Linked DNA regions of Tunturibacter psychrotolerans. The main gene of each other region encodes a partner of the protein of the gene in region 3 in a complex. Links are inferred from orthologs where the notes say so. Each region holds a gene or a part of one and is shown on either strand. Other genes may lie near its edges.

The links.
Region 1: the proteins of dnaN (region 3) and dinB are in contact, whole or in part, in a solved structure (PDB 1OK7), measured with the Escherichia coli proteins. The link is inferred for Tunturibacter psychrotolerans from one-to-one orthologs.
Region 2: the proteins of dnaN (region 3) and dnaX are in contact, whole or in part, in a cryo-EM structure (PDB 8GIZ), measured with the Escherichia coli proteins. The link is inferred for Tunturibacter psychrotolerans from one-to-one orthologs.

Annotation. Positions count from the first base shown.
Region 1 is NZ_CP132942.1:2,119,398-2,122,985, forward strand. The notes cover bases 819-3,588. They hold dinB (DNA polymerase IV), read right to left. Parts: upstream 2,853-3,588; coding sequence 1,785-2,852; downstream 819-1,784. Other genes in these bases: coxB (cytochrome c oxidase subunit II), read right to left, coding at 819-1,514; RBB77_RS08795 (S41 family peptidase), read right to left, coding at 3,099-3,588. In the rest of the region: ctaD (cytochrome c oxidase subunit I), read right to left, coding at 1-497; more of coxB, read right to left, coding at 522-818. UniProt on the Escherichia coli protein: Poorly processive, error-prone DNA polymerase involved in translesion repair and untargeted mutagenesis. Copies undamaged DNA at stalled replication forks, which arise in vivo from mismatched or misaligned primer ends.
Region 2 is NZ_CP132942.1:2,937,048-2,940,788, forward strand. Bases 819-3,741 are described here. They hold dnaX (DNA polymerase III subunit gamma/tau), read right to left. Parts: upstream 3,352-3,741; coding sequence 1,285-3,351; downstream 819-1,284. Other genes in these bases: recR (recombination mediator RecR), read right to left, coding at 819-879; RBB77_RS12150 (YbaB/EbfC family nucleoid-associated protein), read right to left, coding at 925-1,257; RBB77_RS12160 (methyltransferase family protein), read left to right, coding at 3,498-3,741. Outside these bases: RBB77_RS12140 (metallophosphoesterase), read right to left, coding at 1-223; more of recR, read right to left, coding at 301-818. UniProt on the Escherichia coli protein: Part of the beta sliding clamp loading complex, which hydrolyzes ATP to load the beta clamp onto primed DNA to form the DNA replication pre-initiation complex.
Region 3 is NZ_CP132942.1:709,488-714,101, forward strand. The notes cover bases 865-3,841. They hold dnaN (DNA polymerase III subunit beta), read right to left. Parts: upstream 2,956-3,841; coding sequence 1,774-2,955; downstream 865-1,773. Other genes in these bases: RBB77_RS02825 (tannase/feruloyl esterase family alpha/beta hydrolase), read right to left, coding at 865-1,437; RBB77_RS02835 (NAD(P)-dependent oxidoreductase), read left to right, coding at 3,535-3,841. Also shown: more of RBB77_RS02825, read right to left, coding at 1-864; more of RBB77_RS02835, read left to right, coding at 3,842-4,188; RBB77_RS02840 (YbhB/YbcL family Raf kinase inhibitor-like protein), read left to right, coding at 4,291-4,614. UniProt on the Escherichia coli protein: Confers DNA tethering and processivity to DNA polymerases and other proteins. Acts as a clamp, forming a ring around DNA (a reaction catalyzed by the clamp-loading complex) which diffuses in an ATP-independent manner freely and bidirectionally along dsDNA.

The DNA.
Region 1 (3,588 bases), 1.4 Mb from region 3 along the record:
GAGAAGACCTTTGAGGTGAGAGGTGCGTAGGCGAACCAGCCGACATCGGGCGCAGAGCCTGCAGCGTAGAGTCCGCTACCGCCGATATAGCTGAAGTAAAGAAGGAAGCCAGCGAAGGCGGAGACCCAGAAGCTGAAGGCGTTCAGCCGTGGGAAGGCCATGTCGCGAGCGCCGATCATGAGGGGGACGAGATAATTTCCCATGCCGAAGAGGATCGGCATTCCCATGAAGAAGACCATGGTGGTGCCGTGCATCGTGAAGAGCTGGTTGAAGACCTGCGGCGATACAAAGTGATTGTTGGGAATGGCGAGCTGAATCCGCATCAGGACCGCTTCGAAGCCACCGATGACGAGAAATAGGAGCGCGTAGCAGATGTACATCAGCCCGATTTTTTTGTGATCGACGGTCGTCAGCCACTCGTAGATGACATTGAGGGGTGGCTTACCCTGAGTCTCCAGTGTCTCGTCGACTGCTTCCAATACAGGAGTTGTGGTCATGCTTCGCTTCTTTCCGGTAATTGGTTAGTGAAGCTGAGTGAGATAAGCGGTGATGACGTCGAGATCGTGATCGTTCAAATGCATCGCCGGCATCAACGAGCCGGGTTTCAGGGTGTTTGGGTCGTTGACCCACTTTCTGAGATTTTCAGGTGTGTTCGGGACCGGTCCGGAGGCGATGGTGTCGCGGCTGGCGAGGTGGGTCAGGTCAGGCCCAAAGCGGCCGGTGGCGACGGTTCCTTTGATGGCGTGGCAGTTGATGCACGCGTTCTTCATAAAGACGGTCTGACCCTCTGCTGCAGCGGCGTTTCCAGGGAAGTCCTGCACCGCGGGTTTCTTCTGCTGCTCTATCCACGCAGCGAAGTCCTGTGGGGTTTGCGCGTAGACACGAAGAAGCATCTTTGCGTGCTGGGTTCCGCAATACTGCGCGCATTGGCCGAGGTAGAGGCCCGTTGCCTGCGGGTCGATCCACATGGTGTTGACGCGATTTGGAATCAGGTCCATCTTGCCTGCGAGACGAGGTACCCAGAAGCTATGGGAGACGTCGGCTGAGGACATCGTCAAATAAGTTGGCGTTGGCGATGATGGATCGCTAATGGGAACGTGCAGCTCGTTGGCTGTAACGACGCCGAGTTTGGGGTAGTTATATTCCCACCAGAATTGATGGCCGATGACGGTTACGTCCATCGCGCTTGGAGGCTTCGGAATTGCCTCGGTGACAAGGATGACGCGCGTGGTGGTGAGAAAGAGCGTGACTACGATCAGAATCGGTATGACTGTCCAGGAGAGCTCGATCTGATTGCTGCCGTAGATCTGGGCGGGTTCGCGATCGGAGTCAGTCGGCCGATGCCGGAAGCGGATGATGGCATAGAGCAATAGGCCGGCGACGATGAGAAAGATGACCAGGGTGACTGAAAGGACCAATATCGAAAGGCCCATGGCGGTACGCGCGGGAGTGCCGGCGGGATCGAAGATGTTCGTGGGAGATTGCGCGGAGGCCGTGCCCGCAATCAAAGACATGACCGCACCGCACCATATGCGTGCAGGCCTTGAGTTGGTTCTGCTGATGTCTGCGGGCGAACGTCTGGTGAAAAGAGACACGGCAGTAGGACCTCTATACGCAACAGGTTGAAGGAACATAACTAGAGCCAAGGGTCTGAAATGATATTAAACCAATCGAGTCGATATTGATCAACTCGGCGAACATTTTGTTTTGTTTGTTACCTTTCAACGCGTTAGATGGGGATGATATCGAAATGGCGGCAGCTTTCATAAAAGAAATTTTGGAGGTCATTCGCTGTCCTCGAACAGGGGCGGTTGGAGGCTTTCCGCATCTCGAAAATTGCTGAGGCCCACCCCAACCAAACGAAAGCGCTGGGCGGGTTCGAGGGTAATGCGCTCTCTCAGGAGGAGAGCAATCGCAGTGAGTTCTTCGCATGAACCCGGAGGGATCGAGGGGGTATGGCTGCGCGTGAGAATATTGAAGCCGCTCGTCTTCAGCTTCAGGACCACGGTGCGTGCCACGCGGGTATCTTTGCGGGAGGCCGTCCACACCTTTTCAGCGAGGCGGCGGATCAACGTCTCGGTCTCTGAGAGCGGGATATCGCGTTCAAAGGTGTCTTCGGCGGAGATGGATTTGGTGGGCCTGTCAGGAACTACCTTGTTGTGATCGATACCGCGAGCGAGTTCGTAGAGACGCATTCCGTAACGGCCAAACCGTGCTTCAAGGTGCGTTAGCTCGAGGGCCTGCAGATCAGCGATTGTTTGAACGCCGATCTGTTTCAGCCGGGTTTCGGTGACCTTTCCTACGCCGGGAATGCGTGCGACAGGGAGTGGGGGAAGGAAGGTTTGGACGTCATCGGGCTGAATGACGAAGAGGCCGTTCGGTTTGCGCCAGTCGGAGGCGATCTTGGCGAGGAATTTGTTTTGCGCTACGCCTGCGGACGCGGTCAGGTTCAGCTCGTCGCGAATCTGCTGGCGGATGGTGATGGCGACTCGCGTAGCCGTGGGCAGGCCGGTTTTGTTTTCGGTGACGTCCAGATAGGCTTCGTCGAGCGAGAGCGGCTCAATCAGATCGGTGTGTCGCTGGAAGATCTCTCGGACTGCTCGGGAGACGGCGCGGTAGCGGGTGAAGTCCGGAGGCACGAAGATCGCTTCGGGACACAGCCGCTCGGCGCGGGTGGCGGGCATCGCCGAGTGCACACCGAAGCTTCGCGCCTCATAGGAGGCAGCACAGACCACGGAGCGATTGCCGCGCCATGCGACAACCACCGGACGTCCGCGCAGCCCCGGATCATCCCGCTGCTCTACCGAGGCATAGAACGCGTCCATATCTACGTGAACTATTTTGCGAACCATGATCCAGCTCCATGATAGGCCTCGGAGTCGATCTCAAAGAGTGCGGACCGCGGACGACCGAAAGTCTGGCTGAAATTTTTTGCGTATAATGAGACTCGATGCGGGAGTAGTTCAGTGGCAGAACGTCAGCTTCCCAAGCTGAATGTCGCCGGTTCGATCCCGGTCTCCCGCTCCAGAATTTTGAGGCATAGAAAAAGGCGCTCAAGCTGATGCTTGAGCGCCTTTTTATTGTCGATGAGTTGAAGTTTAGCGGCTGGCGGTGTTCTTTTGCGCCAGCTTGGAGTGATCTTCTAGGGTTTGGGCTTCGGGCAGGAAGGTGACAGCTTTGGCAATCTGGGGATCCCATTCGGCGCGAACCTTGAGGCCTTCCAGTTGTCCGAACTGTGAGGTGAAAAGTTCGCTCTTGATGCTCTGCTTGATCCAGTCGCTGACACCGGCGATGTCCGAGTCGGTGTAATCGATCTGGTTGTCCTTCAGGAACGCCTTGAACTGCTGCATGACCGCATCGTCAACCTGGAAGTCCTTGGTGACGGTGTGGCTAGCGAGGTAGTGCTTGCTGAAGTTGAAGAACGCGTATTTGATGAGGAGACTGTCCTGAAAGTGATTGGATTTGAGGTTGTCGATCTTCTCGTCGGGAGTGATTCCGCCACCGCCGTAGACGGTGCGACCGGAGTCTGTGAGTTTGACCTCGAGATTGCTCTTGTCCTTGGCCTTGGCGGAGTCATCGCGCACGTAG
Region 2 (3,741 bases), 2.2 Mb from region 3 along the record:
CCTGTACGCGCACATACGCCTGCATCGCCTTCGCCACACGGCTCTGCGCCTCGAAGTTCTCATATCCCCAATCGCCCACCATCAGCAACCGCGACGCGCCATTCGCCGAACCCGCCTGCTTCGAACTCGCAAACGACGGCAAAGCACCCAATCCAGCTAACGCACTGAACGCAAAACTCTGGCGCAGAAAACGCCGCCGCGAAACTACTTCACTCGGACCCATGAACCACCCTTTGGTTATCTATGCATGTACAAGAGGTTAGACGATCCACCCGCGTCAAAAGCCGCGAAAGGGAACAGCTAAAACTCGCGCCGCCCCTCCATCGCTCGCGTCATCGTCACCTCATCGGCATATTCAATATCGCTCCCCGCTGGCACTCCCGTCGCAATTCTCGTCACCTTCACATCGGCCTTCGTCTTCCGTAACTCGAGCGCCAGATATCCCGCCGTAGCCTCTCCCTCTGTCGTCGGCGAGGTCGCCAGAATTACCTCGTCCACCTCCGCCAAACGAGTCAGCAGATTCGCAATCCGCAACTGCTCCGGTCCCACCCCGCCAATCGGCGAAAGTGTCCCATGCAACACGTGATACACGCCGTGGTAGCTCCGCGTCTTCTCAATCGTCCCAATATTCGTCGGCTCTTCCACCACGCAAACCAGCCTCTGATTCCGCACCGGACTCGTGCAATACCCACATGGATCAACATCCGTAATGTTGTTGCAGATCGAGCAAAGTCGCAGGTGTAGCTTCAACTCCCGTATCGCCACGGACAGCGCCTCAGCTTCCTCCGCCGACGATCGCAACACATGAAACGCCAGCCGCTGCGCGCTTTTGCTCCCAATTCCCGGCAGCTTCCTCAACTCTTCAATCAGCCGAGACATTGGCTGCGCAAAACGATTCGGGGTAGAGCCAAACGGACCAGCCACTTATCCCAACCCCGGTAGATCCGGCAGACCCAACCCACCCATCATTCCCTGCACGCTCGACTTCATCGCCTCATCCGCACGTCGCCCCGCTTCATTCACCGCTGCTGCAATCAGATCCTCCAACAACTCCAGATCGCTCGCGGAACTCCCCATCGCGGTCGGCTCGATCTTTACCCGCAGAAGCTCTTTCTTGCCGTTCATCCGCACGGTCACCACGCCACCGCCGCTCGAAGCCTCGACCACCGTCGCAGCGAGCTTCTTCTCCATCTGCTCCTGCATCAGCTTCGCCTGCCCCATCATCTCTTTCATCTTTCCGAGATCAGAAAAATCCATCACTATCTCCAGTGCTGTTACGAGTAGCTAGTCGTTGTCCCGCAGATCGATCACATTTCGAATCTCGGCGTTGAACAACGTCTGAGCCCTTTGCACTATTGGATGCTCCATAGCCTTCGCTTGGACGCTCCCACTTTTCACTGCCCGCGGTTTTTTCGCATTGGCAGCGTTCTTCACGCCCGGCAGCAACACCAGTTTCAATGCCCGAGCATCAGCCTCCCGTAGCGCAGCCTTCACCAACTTCTCCACCTCGGGATTGATCACTAACGGCAGCATCGTCTTCGACAGTTCGGTCTGCACCCGGACCTCGCCTTCCGTTACAGTCCACTCTGCATCCGCCAAAGCATCCGCCGGCGTCGCCTGGTTCTTCGCCGCCAACAAAGTATCAACGGCCACCCTCTGCAACTCCTCCGCAGAATGTAACGCAACTGGTTGCACATTCGAACGACTCTCTGAGCCCTCCACCTCTGCAACGGCCTGCAATGTTGCAATCTCCGTCTCCGCCATATCCCCCAGTTCCAGCAACGCAGCGCCCTTCGCATCACCGTCCGTCAGCACCATCTCCGCAGGCGTCGCAACAGAAACCGGCATAGGCACTGCGGCAGGCAACGGCATCGGAGCCGCGATCGGTACAACCGGAGCCGCAACTGGAACAACAGGAATCGCAACTGGAACAAGAGGAACCACAATCGGCGCTGCCACCACAGCCTTCTCATCAAACCGATTTCTACTCTGGTCCTTTTCAAAGGGAGAAAACGCCGGTCTCGCACTCGCTACCGTCGCACTCGTCTCCAGCACGCGTGCCGTTGCAGCTCCGCTCACCGGATTCCTCGTTGGCGCAGCAGCAGGCGCACTCACCGTCTTCGCTGTTGCCACACCTGGGCCGGGCCTTGCGGCGCCGGTAACAGGGAACTGACTCAACACCGCTTCAATCGGCAAAAGCCGCCGCAGATGCACCAATTTCAGTAAGCCCAGCTCGAAGTGAAACCGCTGCTCCTGCCTATATCCCAACTCATCGAACGTCTTCAACATCACCTGCAGAAATCTGGTCAATTCCTCTTCGCTGAACAGTGCAGCCGACCGCCCCGCGCGCCGCTGCTCGTCCGCCGAGATCTGCAGCAGCTCACCCGCAACCCCATCTGCGCCCGCGCCATCCACGCCGATACCGGCAATCTTCGCAATCACCGTATTCCGCAGGTACCGCACAAACTGCCGCGCCAACTGCGCCGGAGAATTTCCCGCATCCAGCAGTTGATTTGCAACCGTAATCACCTCAGCGCTGCGATTCCCATCCACCGCCTCGAGAATCCGTTCAAACACAGCGTTCGGAACCGTCCCCATCAGCTCCCGAATCTGTCCCGCATCCAGCCTTGCCCGTCCATCTTCGACCGGCGCACTCGCAATCGCCTGGTCCATAATCGAAAGCGCATCGCGCATCGACCCATCGCCAGCCTCCGCGAGTAGACTCAGCGCAGCATCATCCGCGTCTACACCCTCCCGCTCAGCAATCCCGCGCAACTCACCCAGAATATCCACCAGCTTCACCGCATGAAAGCTGAAGTGCTGGCATCGCGATCGCACCGTCTGTGGAATATCCTCCGGCTGTGTCGTCGCCATCATGAAGACAATATGATCCGGCGGCTCCTCCAACGTCTTCAGCAGCGCATTGAACGCCGCATCCGTAATCTGGTGCGCCTCATCGAGTATGTAAATCTTGTACTTATCCCGCGCCGGCCGATACCGCGCCGCATCCCGCAGCTCACGAATCTCGTCGATTCCACGATTGGTCGCGGCATCGATCTCAATCACATCGACCGCATTACCCGCCCTGATCTCCGTACAACTCTCGCACACCTCGCAGGGCTCTGCCGTCGGCCGCACCGCCGAACCAATGGCATTCCGGCAGTTCAACGCCATCGCCAGGATGCGTGCAATCGTCGTCTTCCCGATGCCGCGATGTCCGCTGAAGATATATCCGTGCGCTATCCGACCTTGCGTCAACGCATTCATCAACGTCACGGTCACGTGATCCTGTCCCGCAACATCTGCGAAACGCTGAGGCCGGTATTTCCTTGCAAGAACCTGATAAGCCATAGAAAGAGACAATCGATCCGCTGAAGTCTGGTATTGAGAAATCGTGCGTTATGCATGAGGCCGCGATAGCGATGCCACCAGCCCCACTTTCCCTATTGTATCGTCGTATCGCGAGCAGGCACACCAAGCCCCTTCAGGGAGTGCAAATGACGAAAACAGTCAATCTTCTCAAAAGTCTTCTCCATAATTTTGGAGTAGTCCTGGTCGTATTCGGTTTTGCTTTTCTCGGACGAAAGATCGATTCCTTTCTGGGCATAACCGGCTTTCATTCTGTCTTTACCACAGCCGCAGCCTGGTTATTTCTAGTCATCGGTTTTCTCGTGCGAGTATGGGCGGCGTTCCACTTCTACGAGCAGCGCATGAAAGTCATTTCGCTGGTGCCCCAGAAGA
Region 3 (4,614 bases):
CGGTCCGGGAGCTTTGCCTCGCTCGACCCATATCTGCAACAGATCCATCGCGCCGGTGCCTTTACCCTCTGCACCAGCCAATCCGAGCTGCCCAAAGATATTAGGGCCGGGGCCACCGACGCAGTGCTCCATTCCTGGCACCATGTATAGGCGAACGACATCATCGGCCTTTGCGGAACCCATAGCCCTCTTTAAGTCAGCCAAGTATTGGATGGAGTTCAAGGGTGAGATGGCCGGATCATTCCAGCCGTGGTACATGATCAGCTTTCCGCCATGCGCCGCAAATCGCGATAGATCAGGATCGATCGCATCCACATCTTTTCCGCTACGATCGATGGCGGCCTGGAGGGAAGTGTCGACGTCGGCTGTGAGGGGGTTCCAGGTTGGATCATTGAGAACCATGTACCGAAAATATCCGGACAGATAGTTCGTGCCACTCGCACCGGCAGGCGCATTGCCGAGAACCCAGTTATGCCACGACGGGTTTTCGTCTCCCGGCATCAAGCCGGGAAAGATTGTCACACCCTTACTGTCCTTTGCGCCACTGTAGATCATGCGCAGCGCGTGTATTTGGGGTGTCGTCAGACAACTGCTATCTTCCGTTCTTCTGCATTGCAGAACGGCAGGATCGAATCGGCAGCGCTCCGGGTCGCTGATGACCCCATCCTTCAAGCCGTCCAATCCATCACAGGCGTTCAGCACCGCCTGAGTGATCGCAGGCAGCTTTAGCGCCGATATGTAAGCGCTAGGATCTCGCGAGGTGGCCTGAGTCACCGCCAGTCCGTTTACCAGCATGTGCGCCCAGTTGTTCGCCGGAGCGCCCGCCAAAATCCCGTCGAAGTCGTCTGGGAAGCGCTGCGCCTCCATCAACGCCTCGCGGCCCCCATCGGAGCACGCATCGAAGTACGACTTCTCCTGTGCCTTGGCGTAATACGCCTTTACCACCGCCTTCGACAGCAGCGCGGTAAGGTGCACGGCTCGATAACCAAAGTCGGCAATCTTTTCAGGATGCTGGTACGCCCAGCTTGCATCTTCCGCGTCGGCCTGGTGTCCAGCGTCCGACCCCGCTGTTGCGTAACCCCGCCGCAGATTGCTTGCCATCTGCCCATAGCCGATTGAGCCAGCGAAGCCACCGTTGCCAACATCTAGCAGACGTCCATTCCACGACTTCTGTGGTAGCCACGCTTCGAATCGAATCGTTGAGTCCGCAGTGGGATGCAGTGTGACGCGGACCCGGCAGAACGCCGGCAGATTGGTCAGTGGTTCCAAGCCTTGTAATTCCATCGAGCCTGCAGTCACCCCTTCAGCAGCCGTTATTGTGGCATCTGGGAACGTCATGCTCTTAAGCGATGTGCAATCGGACGCCGCGAAGGCCGCAGGGGAGCCGAGCGCTAGAAGTACTGCGGCAGAAGTGATGAGCAGGACAGTGCGTGACATAAGTGATCACTTTACACCGAGCAGAATCCTGATGTCGGATGGAGATGAGAGGAACCATTTCGTCTGCCTGAGGCCCGATTCTGAACCTGCAGGCGGTCATCATCGGTCACTTCCGATAAGCCGATTTGTGAGGACCAATCCCTGCCTCGCAGTCGTTAGCCGCTAGTCATAGTGCTTTTCGTCAGACCAGAAGAATGGAGCCTTCGCGCGACGGTCGCGAAGAACGTAAAGGTTCTTGTGCTCTCAGGGCATCCCGTAAGGATTGTCAAAATAAAGCACAAAGTGGCCAAATGGCCACTTTATGCTTTATTTTTCCGAGGAGATCGACCTTTACGTTCAGATCCTCATCGGCATCAGGATGTACCGATACTTCACATCCTCATTCGCATCTTCGGGTCGCATCTGCCCAGCGCTCTGAGCATCCTTAAACTCCAGCCGCACCTCGCCCGTGTTGCCGATCGCCTTCAGAAAATCGATAAGATACTGGCTGTTGAATCCAACAACCAGCGGATCGTAGTTGTAAGGCGTCTCGATCGTATCTTCCGACTCTCCCGCATCCGTACTTGAAGACGAAAGCTTCAATTCATTCTGCTCCAGCCGAATCTTGATAGCGCCGCTCCGCTCGTCGGCAAACTGCGCCACACGCTGAATGGATCCCATCAAATCTTCGCAACGGACAATGACGAATTTGTTGTTATCCCGCGGCAGCACTGCTTCATAGTTGGGGAACTGCCCGGTCAGCTTGCGGCTGGTCAGCACCCGTCCGCCGACCCTGAAGAACAGCGTCTGTTCGTCATCGCCAAACTCGAGTGTCTCGGCCTCCGTCGCACCCAGCAGCGAAGAAAGCTCACTCAGCGCCTTACGCGGAATCAGCGTCTTTTTCTCCCCCGACACACCCTCCAGCGTCTCTCCAAGCTTTTCGATATGCGCCAGTCGGTGTCCATCAGTCGCAACCATCGCCATGCTCTCTGCCTTCAGTACCAGTAAGGCGCCATTCAGCGTATAGCGTGACTCCTCATTTGAAATCGCAAAGATCGTCTTCGAAACCATGTTCTTCAGAGAAGGTACCGAAATCTTCACCGCGCCACTGGCCGGAAACTCCGGCACTTGGGGAAAGTTCGCCCGCGCCATCCCCACCATCTTCGTGTTCGACCGCCCCGCGCGAATCTGCACCCAGTGGTTATCCATCAGCTTGATCGAGATCTCGCCCTCGGGCAGAAGCTTGATGTAGTCATACAACTTGCGTGCGGGAATCGTGCACGCACCGGCCTTCTTCACTTTGGCCGCGCAGCTGGTCCGCAGGCTTTGATCAAGGTCCGTCGCAGTAATCGTCAACCGGTCGCCGCCCGCGCCCTGTGTCGCCTCAAACAGAAAGTTCGACAAAATCGGAATCGTCGTCTTCCGTTCGACCACACTCTGGGCAGCAGTCAGCTCGCGCAGCAGCTCGGCGCGGGAGACCGTGATCTCGAGGTTGCCGGTTGGGGCTGGCGTTGCGCTCGTCTCGGTCGGCAAAGTCATCTCGGGCTCCTGGGTCGCACTGGTCACGGTCGGTCTCTCCATCTCGGTAGGTTAGTGCTGGCAAAACTTTACACTGAATCGAACACAGGATGCATCTCGGCCTTCAGCGTTCTGCTTGATTCTAGGGGCGAACCCTCCCTTAACGCGACAGATTTCTTTGTGGAAACCAAGGTCGTTGTGTGCGATGCTCGCGCTGGCTGAAATCTCCCTACTGACGACGCGACTGCTTCTAAGAAAAGAAGAGAAAAAGAGAAAAATACTAGTAGCAGTAGCCGTTCTCGCTTGAAAAGTGGATATCCTTCCCATCGATCTCATAAATAGATACTTAAGCTGCATCCCCGTTTTAGAAAACTGGTCGCGCCGAACCGCACAATCAGGAAGACCGGCCCCAATCATCGCCCCAACCGCCTTCTTATTCCACTTCTTCACAGCACCCCATTTCGGCTTGTGAGAAGACTTGGCACCCAGCGTGGGAATATTCACCAAATAAAACAAAACGAGGAGGTTATCCCAACCACTTTTTTCACATCTGCGTCTCACAGCAGAGGATAATCAGTCCCGAACCGAAAGGAGCCAGCAATGAAAGTCGCCCTCTTCGGAGCCAGTGGTGCCACAGGAAAACTCCTCACCCAGCGCTGTGTCGCCGCTGGGTTCGATGTCACAGCCCTCCTTCGCGCGCCAGAAACCTTTCCCCAACGCGATCACATCCACTCTATCCGGGGCAGCGCTTTCGATCCCGCAGCGGTCCGCCAAACCATCGAAGGAGCCGACGTGGTTCTCTCTGCTCTCGGTGCAAACTCCCTCAAAAAGGAAGACGTGCTTGAGCGCGCCGTGCCCCAGATCATCGCAGCGATGCAACAGACGAGCACCCACCCCAAACCCGTTCGCCGCATCATCGTCCTTGGCTCTGCCGGTGCTCTCCCCACCTCGCTCGACAAGCAGCCCGCCTGGCGCCGCTGGATCGTTCAGAACATCGTCTACAACACCTTCCTCAAGTGGCCCGTAGCCTCGCAGATCTCGCAGTGGAACAATCTCTCCCGCAGTGGCCTCGACTGGACCATGGTGATGCCTCCCATGCTCACCAACACGCCCGCTCACGGCCACTACCGCATCGACGGCGACGCCCTCCCGCCCAACGGCAGCCGTATCTCACGCGAAGACGTAGCCGACTTCATGATGCAGCAGATAGACAGTCCCCAGTGGATCCGCAAAGGCGTGTACATCACCTGGTAGCCCAGAATGCGGTAGTCTATCCATTCCTTGCAGCAAGTCGACTGGCCCAGAGGTTCGGAACACACTGCGCCAGAGCAAGGGCGCAACGAGGAGGAATGATCTGTGAGACGATCACGAGCATTTTTTCTAACCGGAGCTCTCGTGGTCGTAGCCTTGGCGACAGGCGTTTTTCTAGCGATGACGCGTTCCCCTAAGGAGCCTCAACCCCGAATAGCCAACGCGTCCCTGCATCTCGCTAGCTCGAGTCTCGACGGCGATACGATCCCAAGCAATTTCACCTGCGACGGTGCGGAGATCTCCCCTGCACTGTCCTGGACCTCACCTCCTGAAGGCACTCAAAGCTTCGCCCTGATCGCGACCGACCGTGACTCCTTGGTGCATTTTGTCCACTGGGTCGTCTACAACATTCCTTCAGACAAACGTGAA